One region of the Shouchella oshimensis genome, then DNA from elsewhere that is predicted to be linked to it. Evidence: riboswitches for the same ligand, from Rfam matches in the RefSeq annotation. Region 1 holds a riboswitch; the other holds the start of a gene.

Region 1 (4,759 bases):
TGATTTTCAGTTTTTTAAGGATACAACCAAACATCATACGATTGTGATGGGGCGTAAAACATTTGATTCACTAGATAAAAAACCTCTTCCTCACCGCCGGAATATTATTGTTACACGGAATAATGATTATCAGGCTGAAGGCTGTGAAGTGGTACATACAATAGAAGAAGCAGAGGCATTGTTCAACCCAAATGAAGAAAATTTCGTTATTGGTGGAACTGAGCTTTTTAAGTTGTTTATGGACAAGGCAGATCGTATGTATGTCACTCGTATTGAAGGTGTGTTTCATGGGGATACGTTTTTCCCTGAAGTGCCAGAAGAAGAATGGAAGCTCGTTTCAAGCCGTGAAGGTGTTGTTGACGAGAAAAATAAACACAAGCATCAATACGAGGTATATGATCGCGTCTAAGGTTGTTTAAAGAAATAGGTCAAAACCCCCTTCTCGCTGCATAGAGATAATAGTGGAGGGGGTTTTTGGCATGATAAATAGACGGCCCATACGACGTACAAAGCAAAAAGGTCCACTGCCATTTCGGTATGTCCTGCTGCTATCCACACTCATTTTTATTGTCATGACCTACCAAGGGATCTGGCTGATAGACCAGAAAATCCGTCCTGTCTTAACGCAAATTGCTGAGATAGAGATTAAAAATATTGCGACCCACTCTCTTGAGGGGGCGTTGAATAATAAGCTTGGTCAAACGATTAATATGGATGAATTGTTAGTCATTGATAAAGATGATAGTGGCTACGTCACCATGCTCAGTTTTGATGCTGGTGAGTATAATCGAATTCTTGGTGAAACACTGTCTGAGGTGCATGATCAACTTGACCAATTGAAGGCCGGTCACTTAAATCGTGAGGGAGAGAAGGTAGTCGAGGGTGATAGCGCGATCCTTTATGAGATTCCACTTGGTCGTGCGTTAAATAACTCACTATTAGCCGATCTTGGACCAACGATTCCAGTTCGGTTTCAAACAATTAGTCACGTAAAAGTGAATATGAATGATAAAGTAGAACGAGTCAATATTAATAGTACTCGTGTGTCCTTAAATATTGATATCGATATTGACGTCGAGGTCATTATTCCATTTGCCATTACAACGGACACAATTAGTGTAACACTGCCGGTCGGCTTTTCAGTCATTACGGGGCCAGTGCCAAACTATTATATGGAGGGTGGTGGTGGAGCAATTATGCCAGCTCCAGTTGTAACACCAGAAGACGTCGAAGAACCAGAAGAATCAGTAGATTAGATTTATCTTGTTTCCCTATTGAACGACGATTAGCTTTATGATAAGGTATACAGGTTGATTTAAATTAAATAGCAAAAGCCTCATTACATATGGGGTAGAGGCGCAAATCTTATGAGTAAGTTTGTTGAGCGGCAGCGATGATACAAACAAAAAGGAAGATTTGCCGAAATAGAACGAGTCTGCAAAACTGTTCTATTGGGCCAGTATTTAATAAGTACTGGACTGTCACAGCTTGACGGCTGTGGAGGACTATCATCATTGTAAGGCTGCTTATGCGTGCAGAGGGCCATCATGGGATATCCATGATGGCCCTTATTTTTTGATCAAGATAATAGAAAGGAATCTTATACATGGACATTTATTCAATTATTCCACCACTTCTAGCCCTTATTTTAGTTATTTTAACGAGAAAGGTCTTATTGTCTCTAGGAGTAAGCATTATTCTTGGAGCGCTTATGCTTTATGATTTCTCCGTTCCAAAGGCAGGCATCGAGCTGCTTCATATTATCAGTTCGTTATTTTTTAGTTATGAAGTTGCAGAGCCTGTAACAGTTGGAGGCATAGCAAGTGCTATTGCGGGAAGTGGCTTTGCCATAAATGACTGGGAATTCTTTATCCTACTCTTTTTGATTCTACTTGGTATGGTGGCTTCCTTTATCTCGTTTTCAGGAGGTAGCACTGCTTTTGGTGAATGGGCTGTCAAACGAATCAAAACACGTACGGGTGCTCAGTTATTGCCGATCGTACTTGGCTTCATTATCTTTATTGATGACTACTTTAACAGCTTAACCGTCGGAAACGTTAGTCGTCCTGTAACAGACCGTCATCGTATTTCTAGAGCTAAGCTTGCTTATTATGTAGACTCAACGGCCGCTCCTATTTGTGTTATTGTGCCGCTATCTAGCTTGGGAGCGTATATTATTACGATTATTGCAGGGATTTTAGATAAAAATGGAATTACTGAATACGGTGCTTTTCAAGCGTTTCTAATGATGGTGCCAATGAATCTATATGCGATTACAGCCTTATCCTTGGTATTTATTGTAGCGTTATACAAGTTTGATTTTGGCTTAATGAAAAAGCATGAAGATCTAGCAGTACGAGAAGGCGTTCTTTATGATTTGTCAAAAGGAGAGCCAGAGGGTTCTGCTGAGACAGGAGCGGGAGAACAAAAAGGACGAATCAGCTATTTAATCTTGCCTATCTTAACACTTGTTATTGTTACTGTAAGCTTTTTGATGATTACAGGAGTTACAGGAGCTCAGGATGAAGGGCAAGCTGTTAGCATGTTGTCTATACTTGAATTTACAGACATATCACGTTCGTTACTTTATGGTGCAATAATTGGACTACTCACAGCTCTTTTTTGTACAGTCTTAACGAAACCCAAAGCAAAGGACGTTTGGACGGTTGCTATAGCTTGGGGCAAAATCCATGATGCCCGCTGTGTTGATTTTACTTTTGGCTTGGACAATTAGTGCAATCATTGGAGATCTTGGAACAGGAGCCTATCTAGCTTCACTCGTAAGTGATGGTATTCCGCCATTTTTACTTCCTGTTATGCTATTTCTCATCGCAGGCATATCAGCTATCTCAACAGGAACATCTTGGGGAACATTTGCAATCCTTCTACCGATTGCAGGAGATATGGGTGCGACTGTTGATAGTGCGCTGTTATTACCAATGCTTGCTGCCGTGCTTGCGGGGTCTATTTTTGGAGATCACATTTCACCTATTTCGGATACAACGATTCTATCAGCTGCAGGATCTGGAAGTCACCACATCGACCACGTGATGACACAGCTTCCATATGCAATCCTCGCAGCAGTTGTCGCAGCTCTTGGATTTATGTTGCTTCCATTACTTGGAACCATTGCCGCTGTATGTATCTCTATTGTTGCGCTGTTTGTAGTCGTTATGATTATTAAAAAAACGCAGAAAACCATCTAGCTTAAAGAGCTGAATAGTCCCTATAAAGACGAATGATCCTGTATTAGGATCATTCGTCTTTAATCTTTTTACGTGTTGGTGGATTTTAATAAAGATAGGAGCAGGGGTGAGGGAAATACCAAGAAACACACATGCTCAAACCAAGCTAGATAGTCAATACATCAAGATCCTAGCTGCCATAGCAAAAGAACCTGATGAAAAATCAAGAGCAATCCATCTGTTACTAAGCAAAGAACAGCTACACAAAGAAAAAAAGCAATGGAACCAAGAGCCACTCCTTACTAGCAAGAGAAAGGGAAGCAATAGTAAGAACCTCTTACATCACACCAAGAGACCTCTACAGCACCAATACACACCGCAAAACACCAAGACCTCTCTGCTACTACCGGTGAGATGACAAACAATTTGAATCACCAACATCCAGCTGCAGCTTTATATATGTCCAATCACTTATTTTTGAAGAACAAAAAACCGAATCAATATATGTGAGGTAATCAACATATCGATTCGGTTTATCTGATAGCTGAAACATTTCTGTTCCAGCCTCCTTTTTTTATGAAATTCCAATTAATTTGTTACCAACAAGCAGCCACTTATTGACTAGTCAAACTAACGGACTGTACGGTCCAATGTTCAGTGTTCATCAATGTGTTTGCGTTCAGTTTCTTTGCCAACAATTCTGCGGCAACAGAATCTGTAAAGGTTTTATCCAAATGGCTGTTTGAATCCTTCAGAGTCTCTGTTACCCCTTTTACAGTACGAGTTACTTTGTACACGGGGTCACACTCCTCGATATCGATTCAGCCCATCGTGAAGCTGTTACTTCATTCTCTCATATTAGATACTGAATGTATACAAAATTAGGTAACATACTAAAGTTCCCTTAACTTTATGTTCTTAAACATTAAATTCTAAAATGAAAATTGGTTATAACTAACTTTGACAATTGTAAGATGCATGCCTATAATAAATAGTTGACATTGTGATGGCAGTTAACACTTGATATTAATAAATTATGTCCAATCTTAATTGTCAGATCATTTTGACTAAATGTTTGGCAATTTTTAACGAGTTGAAGGGAGTTTGGAACAATATGGCAGAAAGAGAACAGTGGGGGTCAAGGGCAGGTTTTATCCTTGCAGCGATTGGCTCAGCAGTAGGGTTGGGGAATATTTGGAGATTTCCCTATGTAGCATATGAAAACGGAGGAGGCGCTTTTTTAATTCCGTATTTGTTTGCTTTATTAACAGCAGGGATACCTATTTTAATAATGGAATTCTCACTCGGTCAGCGGTTCCGGGGATCCTCTCCACTTACCTATGCAAGACTTAATAAGAAGGCTGAAGGAATGGGATGGTGGCAGGTTGCAATAGCATTTGTTATTTCTACATATTATTCTGTAATTATTGCATGGGCATTATCCTATACTATTTTTTCATTTAATTTAAGCTTGGGGGGACGACCCAGACAGCTTTTTCTTTAATTCATTTTTACATGCAACAGCATCAGCCAATGACATGGGCTCAATCGTACCAGGTATATTAATACCGCTT
Region 2 (4,759 bases), 1.2 Mb from region 1:
TTGACTTCATATGCTGCATTACCCATTGCTACTGGATAGCCAACCAATTTCATCATCGATAAATCATTTAAATTATCACCTAGTCCCATTACATCATCTAGTGGAACTCCTGTATTTTTGGCATACTCTTGGACTGCTAACCCTTTTTGTGCATCAATTGAATTAATCTCCAAGTTGCCTCTTGCTGATGCTGTAACTGCTAGATCCGATTGTTTTCCCAATAATTCTTCAACTTGATCAAGAATGACAAGGTTTGTTGAAAATGCGAGTAATTTTAATACAGGATCTTCTTCATTGTCGAGTAATGACTCGTATTGATCGACAAACGTAATCGAACCATTTGAAATTCGATAATCAGCGAGCCTTTTCATCTCTTTTTGTGTACTTACTGCACCTGTCGTCTGCATTAATTTCACGATAACATCTAATGCGTGTTCCTTGCTGTCACTATATGAACCTGACCCTAAATACAACTCAAAATAAATATGATGATCCCGTAATAGCTGCATAGCCTTTTTTGTGGCTTGCAAATCGATTGGCTTAATGGCTTGCACATTGCCCTCGACATCCCAAGTTTCCGCCCCATTTATGCTTATAATTGGGCACTTTAAGCCTGCTTCATTTAACGGAACTAGAGCTTCTTGTTTGCTTCTCCCAGTAGCAACAATAACCTCTATACCATTATTCTGCGCGTCCTTGATCGCTTGAATATTTTCATATGATACCTTTTGATATTCGTTTAAAAGTGTTCCATCCATATCTGTTGCAATTAATCGAATCATGATTTTCCTCCTTGTTCTCTCTCCCTCTATCTTATCGTTCTTACAACATTTGTTCAAATAATGAATGTTTCTCAGTGTCGAAAATCAACTTTTTCTAGCGACTTATGACAGTCTTCGTAGAATCCCTTTCACAGTTGGGAAAATTGGGTATACTTATTTTGAGATGAAAAATGAATGTTAGTTCAATATTATTATGTAATGATTGAGGTGAGTATATTGAAATATAATGAAATTGAAAAGAAACGAATGCAAATGTTTCTTTTAGCACAAAAATACGGGATGACATCAGAACGTACAATTCGCTGTAGTCAAGAGCTTGATGAGCTTTTAAATGACATTCAGCACAATGTATCTTCTTCAGTGATCTCAACAATACGATAAAAGTATTTGCATTCAGGTCACCTATTTGGTATGGTGAACGTAATATAATAAATCTTTACTTCAATCGTTGAAGTGAGGGTAGAGGTGCAAAAACCATCAGTAAACTTGTAGAGGAGAATGGGCTCTGTTGAAACAGGATGAAAGGGGATTTTGCCGAAGCATACGACTACTCATGGTCAAGTGCTGGGTCTGCATTTAAGAGGTGCAGGACTGTCATATAGTCAGAGACTATATGGGGGGCTATCGAAACATTGGTATGGGTTTACGTATCACCATGCAGCAATGAGTCCCTGTCATTGTTGTTTTTTTGTGATCTTTTAGATTCTGCCCACTTATATAGTCAATAAAAAACAGAATCGAGGGTGATTATGATGAATTTTGGAAAAGTAATAACAGCTATGATTACACCGTTTAATGAGTTTGCACAAGTAGACGTAGAGGCGACCGAGCGTTTGATCGAACATCTAATTGAGAACGGATCTGATGCGATAGTTGTTGGTGGAACTACAGGCGAATCTCCAACGTTAACAACAGATGAAAAACTGCTTGTGTTCAAGACGGCTGTAGCAGCTGTAAATGGACGGATACCAGTCATTGCGGGTACCGGTTCAAACAATACTCAAGCATCGATTGAACTTACAGCTAAAGCAGCTAACATAGGTGTCGACGCTGTGATGCTAGTTGCCCCATATTATAATAGACCTAGTCAAGAAGGGCTTTATCAGCATTTTAAAGCTATTGCTGATTCAACCAACTTACCGATAATGCTATATAATGTTCCAGGACGCTCAGCGGTTACCATTGAAGTAGAAACAACGTTACGTTTAGCAGAACTACCTAATATCGTCTCTATGAAGGAAGCAAGTGAAGATTTAGATGCGATGGCGTTATTGATTGATCAAGCTCCTGCTGATTCACCGTGTACAGTGGCGATGACAGTCTAACGCTTCCGGTGCTTGCTATTGGTGGAGCAGGTGTTGTATCTGTGGCCTCTCACATTTTTGGAAACGAAATGCAACAGATGGCCCTTTCTTTTGAGAAAGGAAACGTTCAAGCGGCAGCCAGAATGCATCGTCAACTTCTGCCAGGCATGAAAGCATTGTTTGCTGCACCGAACCCTGTGCCGGTAAAAGCCGCACTTGAAATGTATCATATCCGTGCTGGTTCCGTTCGACTACCTCTCCTACCTCTAACAACAGAGCAGGAACAAACTTTACGTACAACTCTTGAACCAATCTGGAGTGCGACGTTTGTCAGTTAAGTCATTCACTCAAACAGCCACTACTTCTATATGAAGCAGTGGCTGTTTTTTATGCCATTTTCTTTGTTCGTTTCACTGATTTTATAATGCTTCTCTCAACATAACCAGTTCCAAATAAAACACCTAACACAATAAAAACAAATCCACACCATTGATACCATCTTATCATTTCATTAAGGAGCAAGGCAGAACTGAGAACTCCAAAAAATGGGACAAAATTGAGGAACAACGCACTTTTACTAGGTCCAATTCGACTAATAGAAAGATTAAAAAGAAATTGACCTGCTGCTGTAGATGCAATCGCCGAAAAAAGAAAAATACTATAAATAGTCAAATTTCCTGACATCATCGTACGTATACCTTGTGGCTCAATATATAAGCTAAACAGAAAGAGCAGCATCGCACCAAAAAGCAGTGAAATCGTTGTTACTTGTAATGCCTGCATAGTCTCAGAGGCTTTTCTAATAAATAAAAAACTTAAAGCCTGGACTAAAACAGCAATCAAAAGGAAGATTGAGCCTTTCCCTATTTGAGTAATACCTCCTTGTACAAAAAGGACTCCGATAAAAGCTAGTCCCATTCCGACTATTTTCCAAGTAGTGAACCTTTCTTTTAAGAAAAGAACACTATATAACGCTGTCGCTACAGGTACTAAACCAAGCAACAGAACAGCTGTAGACGCATTAATGGTTGTTAAACCTATCGCTAAAAAAAGATGGTGAGCAAATACACCTAACACTCCTCCTAGACTTACATATATCCATTCAGACTTTGACATCTTTTTACCTTGTTTCCACAAAAGTAATCCGAACGTTAATACTAAACCAGCTGTAAAAATACGAAAAGCTGTCATCGTTACTGGTGCAAAAGAGCTTACTAATACTTTTAAAGATACAATATTTACTCCCCAAAGAAGCGTAGCAACCATGACGATTAGATAATGCACAGTTGTTCCTTGTTGATTTTTCACGATCTTGTCCGCCTCACTTAAAAAAACGAGCCGCTTTTTAGTTAAAGCGATACTCGTTTCGTAATTCTAACAATGCCTCTTGACTCTTTTTAGCCCACTCTGAACCATCTTGTTCAAGCTGCTCAAATTGCTCACTCCATGTTGCTCGGAGTGAATCCTGATAAGTTGGACATTCACCTTCAAATGGACGTAACGTGGATAATGGTACCCATGTTTTTTCGAATTCAGCTAATGCCTTTCGCTCATGAAACAACGGTACATCTGTTTTTTTCGGATTATGTAGATCACCTTGAGTTGGATGCTTTAATACAGCACGAATTTTCACAAGGGCCTTTCGATTTGCTTCATCTGTTTCTACTCGTTCACATACATATTTGCCTGTTTTATAATGAGCTTGTTCTAAACCCAACATGTATTCCTCCCTTGAGACATTTGTTGTTGATAGATACAACTACAAACCTGGTATTAACCACGTAAATAGATTCCAAAGCGCATTTGTTAGTGGCACTAAGTTAGTTTCGGTAAATTCGCTTAAACCAGATGTATCCGAAAATGTATCAATGATCACTAATATAAATGTTCCAAGTAAAATAATGATTGTAACAGATAAAATAATAGCTAGAAGCAAAACATAACCTAACACGAGGCGAATAAGCCATTTTAACCATAATGGTTTTTGTCGTTTAAGTTGTTTGTCTTCATTTGTTGCCTTTACTTCCATATAAAATCCCTCCATAAGTGTCTCTTCTTATCGTACCAAATGGATAGGAAAAAAACAGAGTTTTTTTTGACTAATCCTTGAACAGAAAAAAACAGATCCTTACTCTTTGTCAACTTGACAGAAGAAGCAAAGACCTGTTCTCCGTTTTCGGTTTATGCCTTCCATAAAGGAGGAACATCTTTGCCCCAATAAATTGTCGCTAAGGGGTAATGATGTTCATAATTATCAGAGGCAATATGGTAATGAAAATTAAACCAATGACCTTGTTTAGGTGGTTGATCTCTTCGAACATGGAAACGGATGATATCTTCACCTGTTTTTTGAGAAAAAACATGAAGTATTTTTTCACCACGACCTGAAGAAGGATGATTTGTCACCTGAAGCTGTTGCTGTTCTTCGACTGAAAGGTTATTTACACTTTGCGTAATCGCTTCCTCTAAAGAATCTAATACGGTCCCCTCAAAAATAGGGCTAATTCGATCTTCAATAGACGACCCGAACTTAAGATAGCTTTGCTCTTTTGCCCGTTGTACAAATTGTTTAGCTAGTAACCGCGCATTTTCTTCATCACGGTGGATGTATTGCTGCACCTGTGAAGGAAGAACCGCATGAAATAACTCATAATCCTGTTCACTAATTTTATA

Evidence for each region. Region 1 has a riboswitch for lysine ahead of NDM98_RS08245 (Na+/H+ antiporter NhaC family protein). Riboswitches for the same ligand answer to the same signal wherever they lie in the genome.
Region 2: linked by a shared signal. The riboswitch ahead of dapA (4-hydroxy-tetrahydrodipicolinate synthase) and the one ahead of NDM98_RS08245 (Na+/H+ antiporter NhaC family protein) in region 1 are both predicted to bind lysine.

Annotation. Positions count from the first base shown of each region.
Region 1 covers NZ_JAMQJY010000001.1:1,533,056-1,537,814, reverse strand. The annotation lists gene NDM98_RS08255 (dihydrofolate reductase) at 1-409, shown strand, start outside; gene yunB (sporulation protein YunB) at 480-1,256, shown strand; lysine riboswitch at 1,344-1,516, shown strand; gene NDM98_RS08245 (Na+/H+ antiporter NhaC family protein) at 1,607-2,734, shown strand; gene NDM98_RS08240 (Na+/H+ antiporter NhaC family protein) at 2,691-3,206, shown strand; gene NDM98_RS08235 (hypothetical protein) at 3,800-3,982, opposite strand; partial or broken gene NDM98_RS08230 (sodium-dependent transporter) at 4,300-4,759, shown strand, end outside.
Region 2 covers NZ_JAMQJY010000001.1:339,030-343,788, reverse strand. The annotation lists gene NDM98_RS01980 (HAD family hydrolase) at 1-782, opposite strand, end outside; gene NDM98_RS01975 (aspartyl-phosphate phosphatase Spo0E family protein) at 981-1,163, shown strand; lysine riboswitch at 1,235-1,414, shown strand; partial or broken gene dapA (4-hydroxy-tetrahydrodipicolinate synthase) at 1,532-2,424, shown strand; gene NDM98_RS01965 (DMT family transporter) at 2,474-3,394, opposite strand; gene kapB (kinase-associated lipoprotein KapB) at 3,432-3,806, opposite strand; gene NDM98_RS01955 (hypothetical protein) at 3,846-4,115, opposite strand; gene NDM98_RS01950 (YpjP family protein) at 4,268-4,759, opposite strand, start outside.